3 regions of the Comamonas aquatilis genome follow, and region 3 is predicted to be linked to each of the others. Evidence: predicted binding sites of a transcription regulator. Region 3 holds the regulator's gene; each other region holds the start of a gene.
What was found. Region 3 encodes HrcA, which represses chaperone genes, less so after heat shock. Its sites were predicted from a motif close to TTAGCACTCNNNNNNNNNGAGTGCTAA; they were not measured.

Region 1 (6,155 bases), on a different contig from region 3:
TCATGAATGCAGACATCAAACAAATGCGGCAGCAGGCGAATGTCCTGGCGCAGCGAGAGCGCTCCAGCCGCCTCCGCGTCGCTCCAGGCGGGAAAGTCCAGATGGCTTTTGCTGCGGTCTGCCGTCATGCCCAACTGCATGCACACCGGATAATCGCCTGCAAAACTGCGCTGGTGGGTCCATTTGAGCTTCAGGCGCAGGCCGTTGGCCTGAGGCAAAGCCTTGGGGCCGCCCAGCAGCACGGCGCCCGCGCCGTCCGAGAGCATCCAGCGCAGAAAGTGGGCATCAAAGTCCGTGTCATAGCCTTGAGCGGCAAAGCGCGAGCGCTTGAACAGGCGCGATGGCATTTCGCTGGCCACCGACAGCGCCAGGCGATGGGCGCCGCTTTCCACGGCCATGGCCGCCGCTTGCATGGCACCCACGCTGGCCGCGCAGACACCGTGCACGGACAGGGTCTCCATGGGCGGCGCAGCCATTTCGCCCTGAATCATGCTGGCAAAGCCGGGCATCAAGGCATCGCCGCCCGAGGACCCGCTGGACAGATAGCCGATATCGGCCAGTGTCTTGCCCGCCAGCTTCAGGGTGTCATCAATGGCACCGGCTGCCATCTGCGTGTTGCTGACCACGGTATGGCCTTCGCCGTCTATGGCGTAGTAGCGACTCTGAATGCCGTTTTCCGCCAGGATGCGGCGTTTGATGCGTTCGGAGATGCGGTTCAGCGGTGCAACAAACGCATCCATGCCGACGTTGTCCACCGGGGCGCCAGGCAAAAACATGCCGGCAGATTGAAGGTATACGTTCGAATAGGCAACTGGCATAGATTTTCAAACCATCGTTATTGAATAGCGTCTGCGGGCATTTGCGGTCGGGTTCTGGCTGCGGGCCAGATCAGACCCAGGACATACACACGCCCCATATAGGGCAGCAGGCCGCCCTCGTTGAGTGCTGGCGTGACCCGCTGGCGGTAGGTGTCGGCGTGCAGCCTTGTCAATTCCGACCAGTGGGCATGTGGGCACTCATGGTGCGCGGTATGCAGGCCAATATTAAAAAGCAGGGGGTTGACCAGCCCTTCGAAATTGCGGGCGTAGTTCAGCTCGATACCGGGGGTATTGCGCTGCGCTCTGCTCAGCGGCCGGCCGTCGGCATGGGCGTGCTGCAGATAGTTGGTGGCCAGCAGCCAGTGCAGGCCGTGCAACTGGGGAAGGATGACAAAGATCAGCGCTTTTTGCCAGTCCAGCCATAGCAAGCAGCCCCAGCTGCCCAGCCATAGCGCGTACTGGCCCATGCAATAGCGAAACGCGCCGGGCCGGTGCAGGCGCAGCTGGTTCAGCCAGCGCATAAACAGCGGGTACAGCACGCAGGCTGCCTGCAACGGGTGAACCAGATAGCCCCAGAGGTGGTTGGTGTCGCCGCCAAACGCTGGCCTGTAGGTGCGTGCAATGTCTTTGGGGCCGTGGCGGAAACGGTGATGGTTGGCCACATGGGCCGGCCAGAACACAAACGTCGGGTGGCCTTGCAGCAAGGTAAGCCAGTAGTCGGTGAAGCGGTTGCTCCAGCGCCCGCGCCACATGCGTGCATGGGTGTGGTTGTGGTGAATGACGCCTATGCCCAGTGTCAGAAACAGCTCGATGGCATACAGCACGAAGCTGAAGCCATGCGTCCATTGCCACCAGACGATGACGGGCATGGCCGTCATATACGCCACAGACTGCCAGTCTCGCCAATGGCGCAGGCGCGGCAGCAGATGGCGGCGAGGGGGCTTGCTCATTCAGTGGCTGGTGGGCTGGGCAGTACCGGTCTTGACCTGGGTACCCATGAGCTGATCCATGAACGGCAGGGCAAAGCCATAGTTGCCGGCCGGGCGTGCATGATGCAGATGGTGACGGCGGCTGGCGGCCAGAGGATGGGTATCCGAGACCTTGGGGAAGAAATCGTAGTTGGAGTGGCCTATCAGGTTGAGGATCAGACTCAGCAGCGGCACGGAGGCCAGCGACCAGAAATAAAAGTCATGCACCAGCATGGGCAGCAGAATGATGTTGCCCAGCATCAGAGCCTCAATGGGGTGAAAGCTATAGGTGGACCAGGGCGTGGTCACCACGGAGCGGTGGTGGTCGCCGTGATAGCGCACCAGGCGCTTGGTGTGCAGCAGGCGATGGTTGAGCCAGAAGTGCACATCGTTCCAGATCAGCAGAACCAGAATTTCCAGCGCAATACGGCCTGCGCCGGCCGTGGGCGTCAGGTGTGCCCAGCCCAGTTGCAAAAAGCCCCAGGGCACGATCATGCCCAGGCCGAAAACCAGGATGGAATAAAAAGACTGGCGCCATTCACGCTGCAGCTGATCGGGTTTGAGGGCGCGGGTATCGAGTGGCCGGCCTAAGCCAAGACCGGCCAGCGTGCGCGTCAGCAGCGACATGGCCAGGCCGCCCAGCCCATAAATTGCGCCAAAAAAGACCAGACCCAAGGCCATGACCTGCCAGGCATTGAGTTGGGTGAACCAGGTACCAGCGTCCATGAAGACTCCATAAACAGGGGCGCGGCCCGTACAAAGCAATGCGCCCGACGGCACTGCGAAAACGCATGCCAGTCGGGCGCATGATAGCGGACGCCGCTGTCTGACAGACAGTCGGGCCAGGCTTGGCTACTCAAACAGCAAGCTTGAGCAGGAACTGAAAAGCAGCGTGATTACTGCGCAGAGATTTTCTGTTCGCGAATGATGGTGCCCAGCGCCTTCACATCCTGCTGGATGCGGTTTTGCAGGCCTTCGGGCGAGCTGCCAATGGCTTGCCAGCCCTGCATGGCCAGCTTCTGGCGCATCTCGGGCGTGCGCACAATCTCGCTCACGGCAGCGGCCAGCTTTTCCACATGGGCTTTGGGCATGGACTTGGGAGCGGCCACCGCGTTCCAGATTTCCAGGTCAAAGTTGTTGATGCCCAAATCCTTCAAGCTGGGCAGGCCCGGAGCCAGTGGGCTGCGGGCGGCCGAGGTCACGCCAATGCCGTGCAGCTTGCCGGCCTGAATCTGGGCCATGGCCAGAGCAGGGGGCAGCATGGACAGTTGCAGGTCGCCGCCCTGAATGCCGTTGAACACCTGGGGGTAGCCGGTATACGGCACGTGCACGGGCTTGATGGCCGAGCGGCTCTTGAGCAGCTCCATGCCCAGATGGCCCACGGTGCCCACGCCGGGCGAGCCGTAGCTCCATTTGTCACCGGCCTTGACGGCAGCATCCATGAAGGCCTTGCCCTGAGGAGCCGACGCCGGCGCGACCAGCACCAGCGGTGCCACGCCGATCAGGCTGACTGCCTGCAAATCCTTGACGGGGTCATAGCGAACGCTGGGATTGAGCAGCTTGGCAATCGTCATATTGCCGTTGATCATCACGCTGAAGGTGTAATCGTCGGCCTTGGCCACATATTCGGCGGCAATGTTGCCGCCTGCGCCCACGCGGTTTTCCACAATGATGGTCTGACCCAGCTTTTTCTCCAGCGGCTCGGCCAGAGCGCGGGCTGTCAGGTCGGGCGAGGAGCCTGCGGGAAAGCCCACGATCAGGCGCAGGGGCTTGTCTGGCCAGTTGTCTGCCGCCATGGCAGGCGCCATGACCGTGGCCGCCAGGGCTGCGGTGGCGCAAATCAGGCCACGGCGGGACAGTTGCTTCAGAGTGCGAACAGGCATGGCAAGTCTCTTGGAAATTATGGTTGTGAAGGTGAGGGGTTGCGAGCAGTGTGCCCACGCCCAGTAGAAAACAAAAAACCCGGAAATTATCCGGGTTTGTGATTCAGCATTTCAGCCTTTTAAGTCGCCGAGGCGCAGTTTGGTGTTCAGGCAAACTCGGTCAACGCTTTTTTCATCTTCTTCATGGCTGCCACTTCGATCTGGCGGATGCGCTCGGCACTGACGCCGTACTCGGCGGCCAGCTCGTGCAGCGTCATGCCGCCGGAGCCGTCGTCATTGACTTTGAGCCAGCGCTCTTCCACGATGCGGCGGCTGCGCTCATCGAGTGCGTCCAAAGCCATGGTGATGCCGTCGGTGGCCAGGTGATCACGCTGACGCGATTCAATCATGGCCACAGGCTCATGATTGGCATCGGCCAAGTAGGCAATGGGGCCAAAGGCCTGCTCGCCATCATCACTGGGTGAAGGGTCCAGCAGCACATCGCCACCGGCCAGACGCGTTTCCATCTCGATGACTTCCTCGCGCTTGACGTTGAGCTTGGCAGCCATGGCGTCAATTTCGTGAGTGGTCAAGGTGTCGCGCATGACTCTGTCGTCATCGGCCATGGCGGCGTCAGACTTCATGTCGTGCTTCATAGAGCGCAGATTGAAGAACAGCTTGCGCTGGGCCTTGGTCGTGGCGACCTTGACCATGCGCCAGTTCTTCAAGATGTATTCATGGATCTCGGCCTTGATCCAGTGCATGGCGTAGCTCACCAGGCGCACGCCCTGGTCAGGGTCGAAGCGTTTGACAGCTTTCATCAGGCCCACGTTGCCTTCCTGGATCAGGTCGCCATGGGGCAGACCGTAGCCCAGGTACTGGCGGGAGATCGATACGACTAGGCGCAGGTGGGACATGACCAGACGCCCAGCGGCATCCAGATCGTTGTGTTCTTTGAGTTTGCGTGCGTAGTCCTGCTCTTCCTCAAGGGTGAGCATGGGCAAGCGATTGGCCGCAGAAATATAAGCATCCAGGTTGCCCAGCGGTGGTACCAGAGCCCAAGGGTTCGTGGGTGCCAAAGCAGTAGCAATGGAGCCGGAGGCAGATGTCATTGCAGGTTTCCTTTCTTCCATGATCTTCATATTAGCACTCCGTTAGAGGGAGTGCTAAAGGCAAAGTTCCCGCAGATTTCGTAGGGGGAGCCAAACCCCTTGAAGAAAATGTCGATTGTCGATTCTTCTTGAGTTTTGTACTTTTCTCACTGAGTTTTGTACTGCTTTGAAGCCAAAGCGCTTGCATAACTAGTTGATTTAATTGGTGAAATTTTGATTTCCACAAGTTACCATCCTCTGAGATTGATTATTTTTTAGGCAAAATTCTCAAAAAAACCGGAAATACTTAACTTGTGACTTTGTTTTTTCCGTACTCCCCTTGTTGGCCTTGGTGAAGACGCGGCTGTGCCAGGCTCAAGCAGGCAGGAGCTGATACCCATGCCGCCTCGCACGATGCGCGTCTCATGCTGCGCATTCGAGTTCTGCAGGGTTTGTGCCGCTAAGGGGCGTCAGGTGGTTTTTGGAGGGCTACCAAGTCGCAGACCCGGTGTTGAGCAAGTCAATTTGCCCATGCGTTCGCAACAATGGTTGTCGCGCATACCTAGTAGATCTCAGTCACTTTGAGCTGTAGTAGCCTCAGGCCAGATGTTGGAAAAGGCCCAATGCGTGTACCGGCAACATTGATTAAATGCTCGCTATCAGTGCGCCGACAGCTTCGATCAAGGATTGACTGAGAAGATGATCGTCCTCGGCTATTGAGGCCGCTCCCTGGCCTGCTCCCTTCGGCCACTTTCAGTCATTTACGAATTGTCGAAGTAAACTGATTTGGTAACGAGTGCTCATCAGCACAGAAATAATCGGCCATGTACATGGCATAAGCAGAGTGGGTTTGAGATAGTGCGACTAAGACAAGATCAAAGAGTTCCTGGTTTCGTGTATGTGTTCCGCAGCCTTGACCCGACTTGGTACAACCGAATCAAAGTGGGGCTTAGCGTGGACCCCATGGAGCGGACTAAGCAGCTTTACACCACCGGAGTGCCCTTTCCCTTCATCCCTTACTTTGCATGGGCTGTTACTGACATGGCCTATGCGGAATTAATAGCGCACAGCGTCCTTAATGATCATCGCGTCAACAGCAGCCGAGAGCACTTTGACGTCATACCTTTTAACCATCGTTACGCGGTCTTGCTCCACTGGGGGGAGCCAACTGAGGATGAAGTATTGAATTGCTTGGATACCCTTGTTGATCTGATTGACGATGAGTTTCAGTGCAGTCATCTGCAGGGCCACTACAACGTAGATGTTGCCCAATTGAACGACTACTCTCGCCAGCGGAAAAGAACTGCAAAAAATCCAAACAACCCCGATGCTTACGGGCCACTTTTCTAGTGACCGATCAGCATCCTACGTATTCCGGATGGCCTGACCACATGTGCCGGCAATGGATGACCAGTC
Region 2 (6,155 bases), 160 kb from region 3:
AAACCTGTTCGTCGATGCCGACGGCCAATGGCGTGCCGACACCTATGTGCCGGCCTATGTGCGCCGCTATCCCTTCATCTTCATGGAAAATGACGAGCGCAGCCAGTTCACACTTTGTATCGACGAGAAGGCTGCTTCGGTAGTGGATGGTCGTGACAATCCGCTTTTTGATGAAGCGGGTGAGCCTACGGACCTGGCGCGCAGCGCGCTGGCGTTCTGCCGCGATTACCAAAATCAGCACTCCTACACGATGGAGTTTGCGCGGGCAGTGGTCGAGGCCGATTTGCTGGTCGAGAACCGTGCCGATATCACTTTGGCCAATGGCCAGCGCCTGGCGATGTCTGGCTTCAAGGTGATCGACGAAGCGCGCTTCAACAAACTGCCGGACGATGAATTCCTGCGCTGGCGCGCGAATGGTTGGCTGGCCTTGGTCTATTGCCACTTGTTGTCGATCAATACCTGGCCTAGCTTGATCAACCAAGTGCAAGAATCCGCTGTGGCAGAAGCCGAAACAGCCGAAGCGTAAGCTCTGTCACAGCAGCTTTGCGCTGTTTGCCTTGCACTGAAGTGGTGGAGAGGTGAAGCATTGAGGTTTTTCTTCTCCACCTCTGGGCTATCAGTTGATTTTTTGCAGCGCGGCTTCCAGGGCCGCGTTGTCGATTTTCACGTCAGCAGGCGGTGCGAGCTTGCTTAGGTACTCATTGGCAAGCTCCCGCTGACGTTGCTCTCGCAAAGCGGTTTGCAGTGCGGGCTTGACCTCTTCCAGAGTGGCGAGGCGCGATGGTTGAGTTGCCAGCAGCTTGAGCACATGGAAGCCAGAAGCGGACCGCACGGGTTCACTGACTTGGTTGAGTTGCATGCTGGCGACGACATCACGGGTCTCTGGCAATAACTGTGCCAGAGGTAAATTTCCGACTTCTCCGCCTTTTGCCGCACTGGGCGTGTCTTGCGAGTGGGCTTTGGCCAGCGCTGCAAAGTCCCCTTCGCGTGATTGCTTGGCCAACTCGTCGGCCTTTTTGCGTACGGCGGCAATCGTTGCGGCATCCGCATCGGCGGCAACGGGCAGGAATATCTGTGCGACCCGATAGGTTGCCGCAATATGGAGTTGGGGCTTGGCTCGCTCGTAGGCGGCATTGACGTCGGCATCGCTTGGGAAGTCAGCCGGCAAGCGCGCAATTGACTCCAGGTAGCTGCTGCTGACGATACGGGCCGTGACGTCCTTGATGGCGGTATCGATGCGGGCCTTGACCTCCGGGCGTTCTGCCCACTTTTTTTGCTGGGCTTCGCGCAGCAGGGCTTCGCTCGCCAAACGTTGGCGCAGCCAGTTATCCAGACCTGCGCGGTCGCTTTTGACTTTGGCACGCTCGTTGTCGGGCATGGCGCGCAATAGCTGCTGGACTTCCGCTGAAGAGATGTGGATGGTGCCCAGCTTGGCAACCGCAGCGTCTGATGTCTTCGTCGGGGTCTGCGCCATGGCGCTGCTGCTCATGAGAACGATCAGAGCCAAGCTCATTGCACTAGGTACGTTGTGGCGGGACAGAAATTTCATTGACTATCACTTTCTTATTGCGCGCTGAAAGCGCCGACGGAATCGGCCAGCTTTTCCTGGCTGGCAGCAAGCCTCACGGAATGTAGCGTCTCAAACTCTACCGGAGGCCGGTCATGCTCAGATGAATGTCTGCGAAAAACATCTGGCCGTAGCCAAAGGCCGCGCTGGGGCGCTGTACCAAGTAGTGCAGTTCGGTTTGCGGATGGCGCAGTGGATTTGCTGCGAGTGGGCCTATGACTGAGTGCAGATTTGTACAAGCTCTTGAAACTCAGAAAAATTGCCTTATTATTAGCACTCAATGGGGTCGAGTGCTAATAAGCTCTGGACCTCACACTTTTCCGAATGCTGGCAGTTGTTGCCAGCAAGTCTTGTTTCAACTTTGTTGATGTATTTAGGAGTTGGTATGAACCTGCGTCCCCTGCACGATCGCGTGATCGTCAAGCGCCTCGAAAACGAAACCAAGACGGCTTCGGGCATCTTTATCCCCGACAACGCCGCCGAGAAGCCTGACCAAGGTGAAGTGCTGGCAGTGGGTCCCGGCAAGCGCAACGACAAGGGCGAACAAGTGGCCCTGAACGTCAAGGTCGGTGACCGCGTTCTGTTCGGCAAGTACTCGGGCCAGACCGTGAAGGTCGACGGCGACGAGCTGCTGGTGATGAAGGAAGACGACCTGTTCGCAGTCGTCGAGAAGTAAGTTCTTCTCCAAGAAACTCATAAATTCATAGCTGTTGGCGCTTCATTGATAAGCGTTGACAGCCAAATTGATCCAAATTTTGTAGGAGCCAAAAATGGCAGCAAAAGACGTAGTTTTCGGCGGTGAAGCACGTGCACGCATGGTTGAAGGCGTGAACATTCTGGCTAACGCAGTCAAAGTGACCCTGGGCCCCAAGGGCCGCAATGTGGTGCTGGAGCGCTCGTTCGGCGCCCCCACCGTGACCAAGGACGGTGTGTCCGTGGCCAAGGAAATCGAACTCAAGGACAAGCTGCAAAACATGGGCGCTCAGCTCGTGAAGGAAGTGGCCTCCAAGACCAACGACATCGCCGGTGACGGCACCACGACTGCTACCGTGCTGGCCCAAGCCATCGTGCGTGAAGGCTCCAAGTACGTGGCCGCTGGTCTGAACCCCATGGACCTGAAGCGCGGTATCGACAAGGCTGTGATCGCCCTGGTGGAAGAGCTGAAGAAGCAATCCAAGGCCACGACCACTTCCAAGGAAATCGCTCAAGTCGGTTCCATCTCCGCCAACTCCGACGAATCCGTGGGCAGCATCATTGCTGAAGCCATGGACAAGGTTGGCAAGGAAGGCGTGATCACCGTTGAAGAAGGCAAGAGCCTGGCCAACGAACTGGATGTCGTGGAAGGCATGCAATTCGACCGTGGCTACCTGTCGCCCTACTTCATCAACAACCCCGAAAAGCAAGCCGCGATTCTGGACAACCCCTTCGTGCTGCTGTTCGACAAGAAGATCAGCAACATCCGCGACCTGCTGCCCACACTGGAGCAAGTTGCCAAGGCTGGCCGTCCCCTGCTGATCATTGCTGAAGATGTCGAAGGCGAAGCCCTGGCAACTCTGGTGGTGAACACCATCCGCGGCATCCTGAAGGTTGTGGCTGTGAAGGCTCCTGGCTTCGGCGACCGCCGCAAGGCCATGCTGGAAGACATTGCCATCCTGACTGGCGGCAAGGTTATCGCTGAAGAAGTGGGCCTGACCCTGGACAAGGTGACTCTGGAAGACCTGGGCCAAGCTCAGCGTGTCGAAATCGGCAAGGAAAACACCACCATCATCGACGGTGCTGGCCAAGCTGTTGAAATCGAAGCCCGCGTCAAGCAAATCCGCGCTCAGATCGAAGAAGCGTCCAGCGACTACGACCGTGAAAAGCTGCAAGAGCGCGTGGCCAAGCTGGCCGGCGGTGTTGCCGTGATCAAGGTTGGCGCTGCCACCGAAGTCGAAATGAAGGAAAAGAAGGCCCGCGTTGAAGACGCCCTGCACGCTACCCGCGCTGCTGTGGAAGAAGGCATCGTGGCCGGCGGCGGCGTGGCTCTGCTGCGCGCCAAGCAAGCTGTGGGCACTCTGTCCACTGGCAATGCCGAGCAAGACGCCGGTATCAAGCTGGTGCTCAAGGCGGTGGAAGCTCCTCTGCGCGAAATCGTGGCCAACGCCGGTGGCGAGCCTTCGGTGGTGGTGGACGCTGTGTTGAAGGGCCAAGGCAACTTCGGCTTCAACGCTGCCAACGACACCTATGGCGACATGCTGGAAATGGGTATTCTGGATCCCACCAAGGTGACTCGCACTGCACTGCAAAACGCTGCTTCCGTGGCTTCGCTGCTGCTGACCACCGAGTGCATGATCGCTGAAGCCCCCAAGGCTGACGGCGGCCCTGCCATGCCCGACATGGGTGGCATGGGTGGCATGGGCGGCATGGGCATGTAATTGCCAAGCTGCTGACCGAATGGCCGCAAGGCCATTCAACCAGCTCCGAAAAGGCCGCATTCATTGCGGCCTTTTTTATTGCCTTTTATGAATCAAACTAGCATCTAGCCCTTTGCCTTATTGCGCTAGTTGCTCATGTTTTTAAATTCTCGATGCGAGCGGCATTACCCGGTCTCGTGCAGGAGGCTTGTGCCTGGGAGCATTGCAGTTCCTGATTCCGTGGTGCGCCAAGCTGAAATTTGCTGCACATCTGCCGGCATGCGGCCCCACCGCGTAGATGAGTAATGTGAGCAATGGCCGACCGCCATAAAAAACGCCCGGAGCTTGCGCGCCGGGCGTTTGGGTTGTGGCCTTGGCTTTCAGCGAATGAACGTCATTCGCTGATGCCTGGCTTGATTCTGATCAGTTGCGGAACAAGTCCAGAATGCGGCTGCGCTCTTCGGTTGCAGGCGCAGGCGTGGAGCCGCCAGCCGAGCCGGTGTTGGCATCGCTGCCGTCCATGCCCAGGTTGCTCACGCCGCCGCCACGGACGTTCTCTTCGTAGTACCAGTCGCCACCCATGTTGACCACGCCTGGAGGCACGGGCATTTCGGCCACAGGTACGCCCTTGAGCGCGTGCTGCATGAAGCTGATCCAGATGGGCAGGCTCAGACCGCCACCGGTTTCGCGCGAGCCCAGATTGCGTGGCGTGTCATAGCCAATCCACGAGACCGCTGCCATGGTGGGCTGAAAGCCGGTAAACCAGGCATCGACCGAGTCATTGGTGGTGCCGGTCTTGCCATACAGGTCAGGGCGCTTGAGCGTGGCCTGGGCCCGGGCTGCCGTACCCACGCGAGCCACGTCGTTGAGCATGGTGCTCATGACAAAGGCGTTGCGGGCGGGAATGGCCTGGGGCAGATCAGTGACCGGAGGCGGCGTGAACTCGGACAGTACGCGGCCCTTGTGATCCGTCACTTTGGCAATCAGCCAGGGGTTGGCGCGGTGGCCGCCGTTGGCAAAGACCGAGTAGGCCGCAGCCATCTGCAAAGGCGTCACCGAGCCTGCACCCAGGGCCAGTGTCAAATACGCGGGTTGCTTGGCGGCTTCGAAGCCAAAACGGGTCGCCCATTCCTGGCCTTGCTTGGGGCCCACGGCCTGCAGCAGGCGGATGGAAATCATGTTCTTGGACTTGTTCAAGCCCGTGCGCATGGTCATGGGGCCATCGTAGCGGCCATCGTAGTTCTTGGGTTCCCAGGGCTGGCCGCCGGTGACGGAGGAGCCAAAGAAAATCGGCGCATCGTTGATCATGGTGGCAGGCGAGAAGCCTTTCTCCAGCGCTGCCGAGTAGATCACCGGCTTGAAGCTGGAGCCAGGCTGGCGCCAGGCCTGCGTCACATGGTTGAACTTGTTCTTTTCGAAGTCAAAACCGCCGACCAGGGCGCGGATGGCACCCGTCTGGGGCACCACTGCGACAAAAGCGCCTTCCACCTCGGGCAGTTGCGTGGCTTCCCAACTGCCCTTGGGTGTCTTGACGGCACGAATCACGGCGCCGGGACGAATCTTGATATTGGGTGGTGCCTTGGGGCTCAATCCCGATTCCACGGGCTTCAAGCCGTCGCCGGTGATCTCGAAGTGCTCGCCGTCTGCGCGGGCAGCCACAATCTTGCGCGGCCCGGCTTCCAGTACCACGGCAGCAATCACGTCGCCGTTGTCGGGGTGGTTGGCCAGGGCGTCGTCAATGGCATCTTCCAGTTCCTGGGCGTTGCCGGGCATGGCGATGAACTTCTCCGGGCCGCGGTATTTCTGGCGGCGCTCGTAGTTCATGATGCCTTCACGCAGCGCCTTGTAAGCCGCTTCCTGCTCGCCAGCATTCAGCGTGGTGTAGACATTGAGGCCGCGGGTATAGGCTTCGCTGCCGTATTGGGCAAAGATGAGCTGTCTGGCCATTTCCGCCACATATTCGGCATGAACACGGGTGGAGTTGCTGGCCGTGCGGATCTTGAGCTGCTCTTCGCGGGCCTCTTTGGCCTGGTCGGCAGTGATGAAACCGTTTTCCTCCATGCGGTCAATGATGTACTGCTGGCGGATCTTGGCGCGCTTGGGGTTGCTGATGGGGTTGTAAGCCGAAGGTGCCTTGGGCAGGCCCGCAAGCATGGCAGCCTCTGCGACGGTGATGTCCTTGAGCGGCTTGCCGA
Region 3 (6,155 bases):
CCGTGCGCGATCACGGCCCCGGCATGGATGCTGAATCGCTGGCCCGTCTGAGCCGCCCATTCGAGCGCCTGGAACAGCATCAGCGCATGAGCGGCGTGGGCCTGGGTCTGGCCTTTGTGCGCACAGTGGCCACGCGCCACAACGGCCAGTTGAAAATTATCAGCGCGCCAGGTGAAGGCAGCACCCTCACCTTGCTCATCCCCAAGGCCTGAACTTCTCTCACGGCAAAACGGAAAACTGCAAACGAAAAAGCCTCAGAACTTTTCAGTTCTGAGGCTTGTCGTTTTGGTGCGGCTGGCAGGAATCGAACCCACGACCCCTTGGTTCGTAGCCAAGTACTCTATCCAGCTGAGCTACAGCCGCAATACGATGTATTCTAACAGCAGGAAATGCGCCCTCAGATCGAACTGGGCACTTTTTTCCAGAACGGCGGAAAAAAGTCTGCCAGCCATGTCTTCGCATCCAACGGACAAGCGACTAGAGCCGGTCGCTGTGCTCCATCACTGCACAGCTTGTGCCACAGAACCGTCATCGCCATGACATGCGCGATTTCTAGCATTGCGGACTTTCAACAGTACATCGCTTCCCAATGCAAAGGACTCCATGCCGCACATGCGTTTGATCAAGGCACTGACCCTCGCTTGCCTGACTGCCATCGCTCTGACCGCCTGCGGCGGCAACGATGACGAACAACCCGTCGCGCCCCCCACCAATCCTTCCGAACCGGCCAAGCCGGAGTTGCGCTGCGCCCCCTGAACGCCCACGCATTTTCAATCTTCACGACCACCTCATGATCTCGCGCCGCAACTTACTGCAGGCCGGCAAGAATGCCGCCTTTTCCGCCGCTGCCATGGCAGCCTTTCCACCCAGTATTCGCCGCGCTTTGGCCATTCCCGCCAACAACGTCACCGGCACCATCATGGATGTGCAGCATGTGGTGATCCTGATGCAGGAAAACCGCTCGTTCGACCACTACTTCGGCACACTCAAAGGCGTGCGCGGTTTTGGCGACAGATTGACCATCCCCATGCCCAACGGCCGCAAAGTCTGGCAGCAGGAGCGCAGCAACGGCACGGTCATCACACCCTACCACCTGGACGGAACGGCCAACAATGCGCAGCGCGTATCCGGCACGCCTCACTCGTGGGTAGACAGCCAACAGGCCTGGGACAATGGTCGCATGTCACGCTGGCCGGTAGCCAAGACCGATACTTCGATGGGCTACTTCAAGGAGCAGGAGATTCCCTACCAGTTTGCGCTGGCCAATGCCTTCACCATCTGCGATGCCTATCACTGCGCCATGCACACCGGCACCGATGCGAATCGTTCGTTCCACATGACAGGCACCAACGGCGCAATGCCGCAAAGCGTGGCCTTTGTGAACAACGAATGGGATGCGATCAACGGCGTGCCCAGTGATGCCAACATCGGCTATACATGGAAGACCTACGCGGAACGCCTGGAGGAAGCCAAGGTCAGCTGGATCAGCTACCAGAACATGCCGGACGAATGGGGCGACAACATGCTGGGCGCGTTCCAGACGTTCCGGCGCGCCAATCTGGCATCGGGTTTCCCGGTCTCCAGCGGCGGCGCGCCGGGCTCGCCATACTCGAACACCGGACAGGCGCTGCCATATCGCGCCTACGATGCCGCTACCGACAACGCGGCCAACCCTTTGTACAAAGGCGTGGCCAACACGCTGCCTGGCAACAAGCCCGAAGAATACCTCGATGCCTTCAAGCGCGATATTCGCGAAGGCAAGCTGCCACAAGTGTCTTGGGTCAACGCACCGTCGATCTACTGCGAACATCCCGGGCCTTCGAGCCCGGTTCAAGGCGCCTGGTTTCTGCAGGAAGTCATGGATGCATTGACGGCCAATCCCGATGTCTGGAGCAAAACCGTCCTGCTGATCAACTTTGATGAAAACGACGGCTACTTCGACCACGTTCCGTCGCCATCGGCACCATCACAGAATCCCGACAAGACCTATGCGGGCAAGACCACGCTGGCCGAAGCGGACCTGCAAGCCGAGTACTTCACCCATGGCGCACCGGCAGGCAGTCGCAGCCAGCCAGCTGCGGACGGCCGTGTCTATGGCCCCGGGCCGCGTGTTCCGCTCTACGTCATCTCGCCATGGAGCCGCGGCGGCTGGGTCAACTCGCAAGTGTTCGACCACACTTCGGTACTGCGCTTTCTCGAGGCCCGCTTTGGCGTGAGCGAACCGAATATCAGCCCCTTCCGTCGTGCGGTATGCGGCGATCTGAGCAGCGCTTTCAACTTCAAGACGCCGAACAACGAAACCTTGCCCACACTGGGCGGACGCTCCACGCGCGATGCCGCAGACAAGCTGCGTGCCGATCAGCAAAAGCTGCCAGCCGTGCCCGTGCCGCGCGACATGCAGCAACCGCTGCAGGCCGCCGGCACACGTCCGTCGCGCGCCCTGCCCTACGAGTTGCATGCCAGTGCACGCTGCCAGGCCAGCGGCCAGGTGGAGTTGCTGTTTGCGAACACCGGTGCACAGGCTGCCGTCTTCCATGTCTACGACCGCCAGAAACTCGACCGCAATCCGCGCCGCTATATGGTGGAAGCAGGCAAGACGCTGTCCGACACCTGGGATGCCGCGCGCGACAACTTCGGCAAGTACGACCTCTGGGTGCTGGGCCCCAACGGCTTTCATCGCCACTTCAAGGGCGACTTGAACCGCCTCGCCGGCACACAGGCGGCGCCTGAGATTCGCGTCTGCTATGACATCACCAACGGCAATGTTTACCTTGATCTGATGAACAAGAGCGGCCAGCCGTCCGTGTTCACCATAACGCCCATGGCCTATCGCACGGATGGCCCGTGGACGGTGAATGTTGCCGCCGGCGCCAGCGCCGAGCAGCACTGGGAGCTGGAGAGCTACGGACACTGGTATGACTTTGCCGTGACCTGCAACAGCGATGCGTCCTACTACCGACGCTTTGCGGGCCGCGTGGAAACCGGCAAACACACGGTCAGCGATCCCGCAATGGGCGAGGTGTAGAAGATCGCACGCTGATCTCTGATCGCATCCTTGCGGCGCAGTCCTCGGTCCTCCGAGCCAGCGCCGCAATGGGTTCGCGACGTTGGCAAATCGGCGCATGCCATGACTGCCCCCGCCCCGGTGCACAGCCGGCGCAGAGGCTGTCTGCAATCTCATGAAGGAGGAGACGATGCCTGTGATGACGCAGATACCGTCAACCGACGACCTACAGACAGGCGAACGGCAGCCTATTGGACAAGGATAGAAAACTCCGCCTCTTGCCTACGACACGACTACACCAAGTAGAAAAGCAAAAAGCCTGCTACGTTTAAATAGCAGGCTTTCCTATATGTCTTGGTAGGGCGTGGCGGACTTGAACCGACGACCAAGGGATTATGAGTCCCCTGCTCTAACCAACTGAGCTAACGCCCCAACACCCGCCACAACCGATGGCTGTAACCGGAAAAACCTCGCTATTGTATGGCCTAACGAGGCTAGCGCTTGTGACTGAGCGCATTGCTCACAAGTTTCGATGTGATATCGACAATCTGGATCATCTTGTCGTAATGCATGCGTGTTGGGCCGATCACGCCCAAGGTGCCAACCACCTTGCCATCGAGCTCATAGGGAGCACTCACTATTGAGAGCTCTTCAAACGGCACAGTCTGGCTTTCGCCGCCTATGTAAATGCGCACGCCCTCGGCCTGATTGGAAAAGTCCAGCAGGCGCAGAATCTGGGTTTTCTGTTCAAACAGGTCAAATGCTCGGCGCAAATTGCCCATGTCACTGGAAAAATCGCTGACAGACAGCAGATTGCGCTCGCCTGCAATGACTACGTCTTCCTGATCATTGGCACTCATCACCTCGGCGCTCACATCCACCGCAGCCTGCATGAGGGTGGCAACCTCTCCACGCAACTGTTCCACCTCGCTCTGAATGCGCGAACGCACATCTTCCATGGCAAGGCCGGCATAGTGGCGATTGAGGAAGTTGGCCGCCTCAATCAGCTGCGAAGCGCTGTAGTCCACATCGGTGAAGATGACACGGTTTTGCACATCGCCTTCGGGTGAGACGATGATGACGAGAAAACGCCGCTCGGACAGGCGCACAAACTCGATGTGCTTAAACACCGAGCTGCGACGCGGCACCATCACTACGCCCACAAACTGGGAGAGGCTGGACAGCAGATTGGCCGCATTGGCAATCACTTTTTGCGGTTGCTCTGGCATCAGCTCAGGCGTCACAATCCCTGAACGGTCCGCTGTCAACATGGTGTCCACGAACAGACGATAACCTCTGGCCGTGGGAACACGGCCGGCCGAGGTGTGGGGACTGATGATCAGTCCCAACTCTTCCAGGTCCGCCATCACGTTGCGTATGGTGGCAGGCGACAATTCAAGGCCAGAGGCCCGAGAAAGGGTGCGCGACCCCACCGGTTGACCGTCGGCGATATAACGCTCGATCAGCGCTTTGAGCAATAACTTGGCACGTTCTTCGAGCATGCTTTGATTTTAATGATGTAATTTCCCAAATGACATCCACGTTTCGCCATGTTGCCTTGATCGGCAAGTACCACGCACCCAGTGCCGGTGCACCATCCGAAAGTGCCAGCCATGCACTGGGCCGGATTGCCACGTATTTACGCAGTCTCGGTTGTGACGTCATTCTGGATACACAGTCTGCCATTCATGCGAGCCTGACCGATTTTCCCTGCATGGATGTCGACGGACTGGGCCAGCATTGCGATCTGGGTCTTGTCGTGGGCGGCGACGGCACCATGCTCGGTGCCGGCCGTCATCTTGCCAAATACGGTACTCCGCTGATCGGCATCAATGGTGGCCGCCTGGGTTTTGTGACCGATATTGCCCTGGAAGACTTTGAATCCACCATCACGCCCATGCTGCAAGGCGAGTATGAGGAAGACGAACGGCCGCTGATGCAGGCCAGGGTCATGCGCGATGACCAATGCGTGTTTGAAGCCCTGGCCATGAACGATGTCGTGGTCAACCGCGGGTCGACCTCCGGCATGGTCGAGTTGCGGGTCGAAGTGGGCGGCAAGTTCGTTTCGAACCAGCGTGCCGACGGCTTGATCGTCGCCACTCCCACCGGTTCCACCGCCTATGCGCTCTCGGCTGGCGGTCCCATGCTGCATCCATCGATTCCGGCTTGGGTCATGGTGCCGATTGCGCCTCACAACCTTTCGAACCGCCCGATTGTTCTTTCGGACTCGCAAGAAGTGACGATTGAAGTCGTTGCCGGGCGCGATATCAGCGCCAATTTCGATATGCAGTCGCTGGCCTCCTTACAGCACGGCGATCGCATCCTGGTCAAGCGCGCCGACCACAGCGTGCGCTTTCTGCATCCCAAGGACTGGAGCTATTTCGACACCTTGCGCAAAAAATTGGGCTGGAATGAGGGAGGCGCCTGAATGGCTTTGAAGCGCATTGTTCTGCGTGATTTTGTGATCGTCCAGACACTGGATCTGGACTGGCAAAGCGGCTTTACCGTATTGACCGGCGAAACCGGTGCCGGCAAATCGATTCTGATTGACGCGCTGCAACTGGTGCTGGGAGCCCGGGCTGATGCCGATGTGGTCCGCGAGGGCTGCAGTCTTGCCGATATCTGTGCGGAATTTGACAGTCCACCCCGGCTGGTGCCATGGCTTGAGGAAGCCGGCTTTGCCGCTGAAGACGCACTGCTGCTGCGTCGAACCATAGACAACCAGGGGCGCAGCCGCGCCTGGATCAACGGCACGCCCGCCACGGCCACGCAGCTGCGCCATCTGGGCGAGCAGTTGCTGGACATTCATGGCCAGCACGCCTGGCAAAGCCTGACACGTCCCGATGCGGCACGCGCCATGCTGGACACCTACGGCAGCATCAGCACGGCAGAGCTCAAGCGGCTGTGGCAGGCCTGGCGCGAGACCCTGCAAGCCTTGGAGCAAGCTGTTTCGGCTCAAGACAACCTGCAGCGCGAACGCGAGCGCCTGCAGTGGCAGATATCGGAGCTGGACAAGCTCTCGCCCCAAGCCGACGAATGGGATGAGCTCAATGCCCAGCACACCCGCCTGTCGCACGCACAGACGCTGATGGATACGGCGCAAGCGGGCTTGCAGATGCTGGAAGATGACGAAGCCGGCGCCGCGACCCCA

Region 1: the regulator HrcA is predicted to act here: its motif matches at 4,792-4,818, upstream of rpoH (RNA polymerase sigma factor RpoH).
Region 2: the regulator HrcA is predicted to act here: its motif matches at 1,838-1,864, upstream of groES (co-chaperone GroES).

What each region holds. Positions count from the first base shown of each region.
Region 1 is NZ_CBCSIW010000029.1:32,010-38,164, forward strand. It holds gene ACNAZA_RS21130 (beta-ketoacyl-ACP synthase III) at 1-818, opposite strand, end outside; gene ACNAZA_RS21135 (fatty acid desaturase) at 836-1,768, opposite strand; gene ACNAZA_RS21140 (sterol desaturase family protein) at 1,769-2,512, opposite strand; gene ACNAZA_RS21145 (Bug family tripartite tricarboxylate transporter substrate binding protein) at 2,683-3,669, opposite strand; gene rpoH (RNA polymerase sigma factor RpoH) at 3,816-4,760, opposite strand; gene ACNAZA_RS21155 (GIY-YIG nuclease family protein) at 5,634-6,089, shown strand.
Region 2 is NZ_CBCSIW010000001.1:209,996-216,150, forward strand. It holds gene ACNAZA_RS00905 (SapC family protein) at 1-526, shown strand, start outside; gene ACNAZA_RS00910 (peptidylprolyl isomerase) at 617-1,549, opposite strand; gene groES (co-chaperone GroES) at 1,953-2,243, shown strand; gene groL (chaperonin GroEL) at 2,338-3,981, shown strand; gene ACNAZA_RS00925 (penicillin-binding protein 1A) at 4,384-6,155, opposite strand, start outside.
Region 3 is NZ_CBCSIW010000001.1:374,136-380,290, reverse strand. It holds gene ACNAZA_RS01730 (CHASE2 domain-containing protein) at 1-212, shown strand, start outside; tRNA gene ACNAZA_RS01725 (tRNA-Arg) at 287-363, opposite strand; gene ACNAZA_RS01720 (hypothetical protein) at 613-756, shown strand; gene ACNAZA_RS01715 (phosphocholine-specific phospholipase C) at 791-3,025, shown strand; tRNA gene ACNAZA_RS01710 (tRNA-Ile) at 3,360-3,436, opposite strand; gene hrcA (heat-inducible transcriptional repressor HrcA) at 3,499-4,506, opposite strand; gene ACNAZA_RS01700 (NAD kinase) at 4,536-5,432, shown strand; gene recN (DNA repair protein RecN) at 5,433-6,155, shown strand, end outside.